2 regions of the Tardiphaga sp. OK245 genome follow, and region 2 is predicted to be linked to the other one. Evidence: riboswitches for the same ligand, from Rfam matches in the RefSeq annotation. Region 2 holds a riboswitch; the other holds the start of a gene.
What was found. Region 2 has a riboswitch for cobalamin ahead of BLW80_RS02620 (DUF1636 family protein). Riboswitches for the same ligand answer to the same signal wherever they lie in the genome.
Positions count from the first base shown of each region.

Region 1: it holds a riboswitch for cobalamin, as region 2 does, so the genes downstream of both, metE (5-methyltetrahydropteroyltriglutamate--homocysteine S-methyltransferase) here and BLW80_RS02620 (DUF1636 family protein) in region 2, are expected to answer to the same signal.

Region 1 is NZ_FNWZ01000003.1:716,984-719,182, reverse strand. Features, by position in the region: gene BLW80_RS15955 (M23 family metallopeptidase) at 1-726, shown strand, start outside; cobalamin riboswitch at 895-1,106, shown strand; gene metE (5-methyltetrahydropteroyltriglutamate--homocysteine S-methyltransferase) at 1,232-2,199, shown strand, end outside.
Region 2 is NZ_FNWZ01000001.1:579,747-581,945, forward strand. Features, by position in the region: gene cobU (bifunctional adenosylcobinamide kinase/adenosylcobinamide-phosphate guanylyltransferase) at 1-431, opposite strand, end outside; gene BLW80_RS02620 (DUF1636 family protein) at 428-877, opposite strand; cobalamin riboswitch at 987-1,177, opposite strand; gene cobT (nicotinate-nucleotide--dimethylbenzimidazole phosphoribosyltransferase) at 1,277-2,199, shown strand, end outside.

The DNA.
Region 1 (2,199 bases), on a different contig from region 2:
TTCGTCAATCGCGGCGATACGCTGATGAGCATCTCGCGCCGGAACAACGTGCCGGTGGCCGAACTCGCGCGCGCCAATGGTCTGGCGCCGACTGCCCAGTTGAAGCTCGGCTCCAAGATCACGGTACCCGGCGCGCGTACGGCCAATGCAGCTCCTGCAGCCGCGCCGCTCGCTGCGCCCGTCGCAGCCGTGACGGCTGCTCCGGCTGGCGCGGTCACGTCCGCTGCCGTGGCCCGTGTTGCTTCTGCCGAACCCGCACAGAAGGCCCGTCTCGCAAGTGCCACGACGACGCCTGAAGAAACCACGCCGGAATCGCCGACTAAAGCCGCTGACGCAACCGGCGCTTTGCCGACGTTCCGTTGGCCGGTGCGCGGCCGCGTGGTCACAGGCTATGGCGCCAAGACCAATGGCAAGTCCAACGACGGCATCAACGTCGCCGTGCCGGAAGGCACGCCGATCAAGGCTGCCGAAGATGGCGTCGTTGCCTATTCCGGCAACGAGCTGAAGGGTTACGGCAATCTGGTCCTCGTTCGTCACTCCAACGGCTACGTCACCGCATATGCCCATGCGAGTGAGCTGATGGTGAAGCGTGGCGAGACCATCAAGCGCGGTCAGGTGATCGGCAAGTCCGGCCAGTCCGGTGAGGTTACTTCGCCGCAGCTTCACTTCGAGATCCGCAAGGGCTCGTCGCCGGTCGATCCGCTGCAGTTCCTCAACGGGGCGTAAGCGCAATCCACGAAGTGTAGTTCGCATTTAAGCAAGCCCGGCCTCGTGCCGGGCTTGATGCGTTTGATCCCGGGGCTGCGGCCCACTCCAGCTCCGGAGTCTTCAGCGCGCTGCTGCGAGTGGGCAGCTTGCGCGCGCAAGCTCGGTTGACTGCCGCGCGATGTTGCCCATATGTGGACATGTCGTGGTTCTTCGGGAAGGTTTGCCCGAAGCTAAGAGGGAAGCCGGTGAGGCGTTAAGCCAAGGCCGGAGCTGCCCCCGCAACTGTAAGCGGTGAGCCGCTGTCCATTAAAGTCACTGAGACCTGCAAAGGTTTTGGGAAGGCCGGACAGCAGCATTGACCCGCGAGCCAGGAGACCTGCCTCGACAACATAAACGTCCTCGGGCGGGGTGTCCCGGTGGTGCGGTTGCGATTCCGCGACTGCCGTCGTGGAATCCAGACGTGTCACTTTGGCCTTTTGCCCCCAATCATTGGGGTTAAGCCATGTCTACTGTGTCAAAGTCTATCACTTCCAAATCTACTTCCTCACTGCGTGTTGCTACATTGGGTACGCCACGGATCGGTCCGCGGCGTGAACTCAAGATGGCGCTGGAAAGCTATTGGTCCGGTGCAATCGACGAGAACGCGCTGATCGATGTCGGCGTCGGGCTGCGTGCCGCAAATTGGGCGCGTCAGAAGTCGCTCGGGATCACGGTCATGCCGTCGAACGACTTCTCCTTCTACGATCAGGTGCTCGATACCAGCGTCATGGTCGGTGCCATTCCTGAGGTCTATGGTTGGAAGGGCGGAGACGTTTCCTTCGCAACCTACTTTGCCATGGCACGTGGATCACAAGGCGATGCGCATGACGAGGCCTGTACGCATGGGTCTCACGCGCATGATACGTCGCAAGGCGTACCAGCGCAGGAGATGACCAAGTGGTTTGATACTAACTACCATTTCATGGTCCCGGAGCTGACGCCGGATCAGACGTTCAGTCTCGCATCGCGCAAGCCGATCAAGGAGTACGAAGAGGCGAGATCGCTGGGCTATCAGACACGACCTGTGCTGGTTGGGCCTGTAACCTATCTGAAGCTGGCCAAGAGTGCGGATGCGTCATTCGATCCGGTGACGCTGCTCGACAGATTGCTGCCCGTCTATGTTGATGTGCTTGGGGAATTGGCCGACAGCGGCGCCGAGTGGGTGCAACTGGATGAGCCGTGTCTGGTGCTCGATCTCGACGCATCCGCTCGGCAGGCACTGCAGAAGACCTATGCGGCTTTTGCCGAAGCGGTTCCGCAACTCAGGATCATGCTGAACACCTATTTTGGTGAGCTGGGCGACAACCTCGATCTGGCCCTGTCGCTTCCCGTCGCCGGGCTTCATCTCGATCTGGTCCGCGCGCAGGACCAGTTCGATGAAGTCGCTGCGAAGGCGCGGAAGGACATGATCCTCTCGCTCGGCGTGATCGATGGACGTAATATATGGCGGTC
Region 2 (2,199 bases):
GCATCGCGAAACGCGCGGCCGAGCGGTGTCTCCGGCACGAGGCCGAGGCCGACTTCGTTGGACACGAACACGATCGGATAGCGCGAGACATCGAGGAAGCGCACCAGGCGCTTCGCTTCAATCTCTGGATCGCGCTCGGCAAACATCAGGTTCGACAGCCACAGTGTCAGGCAATCCACCAGCACGACGCGCCCGACCGTGGCCTCGCGCGTCAGCGCATCGACAAGCGCCAGCGGCTCTTCCACAGTGATCCAGCCTTCGCCGCGCTGCTTGCGATGCTGCGCGATGCGGGCATGCATCTCGTCGTCACCGGCCGTCGCAGTGGCCAGATAGATTTTCGTCAGGCCGATGCCATCGACCAGCTTTTCGGCGAAGGACGACTTGCCCGAGCGCGCACCGCCCAGCACCAACGTGGTAGAGGTCGCGGTCATTTCGGCGCACGCCCATCTTCAGGCGACCAACGCATCGGCGGCACGCGCGCGACCATGCCCTTGCGCAGCACCTCGGCGCGCTCGCGCCATGGCACCAGACCGTAATCGGCCTTCTGATAGGACTCCACGAAAGACACCAGCGCCGCGCTGCCGCTATCGGTCTGCAGATCGCCGAACAAGAACGTGTAGCCATCAGGGCTCGTCACCGCGACGGTCGCCGGTCGCTTGCAGACGCTGAGGCACTGCACCGGACGCACCATCACGGCGCCATCGCCATCGCCGAGGGCGGCCTTCACCGCATCGAACATGTCCGGCCCGACGATCGTGCCAGTTTCGGCGGCCTTGCAGCTGATGCACACACTCACGACAACGGGACCAGCGGGCACGGGGCGCGGCGGTTCGACCGAAATTTGTTCGCCAGAGATATCGGCGCTGTCGTGATCCATCACATGCTCAGTTCACGCCCTCACGGGCTTACGAGCTTTGTTGGATCGCGCCGACAGCATTGCCGTCGGTTCGCTCCCGTCCGGTGCACCCCGCCCCGACGACGCCTCCAAAGCACAGTTCGTGATGGCAGGTCTCCTGGCTTGCGAGTCACAGCCTGTTGCCGCCTTCCCAAGAATTCTGAAGAATTCCCAGTGGCACCGGCGCGGGCTCGTCGCTTACAGTTGCGGGGGCAGCGCCGGCCTCAAACCGGCTTCCCTATTCACCTTCCACGCGGAAGGACCATCGCAAAAGACGCTATCTGCCGGGTGCGCCGGGGTCAACCGCGCCGACGGACTGTAGCCCGGACCTGTTGACCTTGCAGGTCGTCTTGCGTCAGTTAGGCCGCGAAAAGGAACCCTATGTCCGCCCATTCCCAGCCCTTGTGGCAACCGCCCGCCATTGCGCCTGTTGACCCGCAGATCGCGGCAGGAATCCGCGCCGCCATCGACTGCAAGGCCAAGCCGCTGGGATCGCTCGGTCGAATCGAGGAGCTGGCATTGCAACTCGGCATGATCCGGCATCCAGGCGAACCGCGCGGTGACAATGCCGTGCTGCTGGTGTTCGCGGGGGATCACGGACTGGTGGCCGAAGGCGTGTCGCAATATCCGTCGGCGGTCACGGTCGCGATGGTGATGACCTATCTGGCCGGCCGCGCCACGGCCAATGCTTTCGCCGCGGCCAATGACATCGGTGTGCGCGTGATCGACATCGGCGTCGCTGCGGAACTGCCTCTCCATCCGAAGCTGATCGACGCCAAGGTCCGCATGGGTACGGCGAATGCCGCGCGCGAGCCAGCGATGACGGCAGAGCACGCGGCCGATGCGCTGACGCGCGGCTTCAGAATCGCCGTCGGTGAGATCAAGGCCGGCGCAGACATCATCGCGCTCGGCGAGATGGGAATTGGCAACACGGCCTCATCGGCACTGGTGGTTCATCGACTCGCACCGGCACCCCTGGATGATTGTATCGGCGTTGGCGCCGGGCAGGATGATGCCGGCATGGCGCGCAAGCGCGCGGCGATCACGAAGGCGGCAGCGCGCAGCGACGCAACTGCGCCACTGGATGTGCTGGCCCAATTCGGCGGATTGGAAATCGCAGGCATGGCCGGAGCGATCCTCGGCGCAGCTTCGCAACGGCGGCCGGTGATCATCGACGGCTTCATCTCCAGCGCCGCGGCACTGCTCGCCGTTCGTCTGTGTCCGGCTGCACGCGGCTACTGCGTCTTCGCACATCGTTCGGCTGAACGCGGCCACGACATGGTGCTCAATGCGCTCGATGCCCA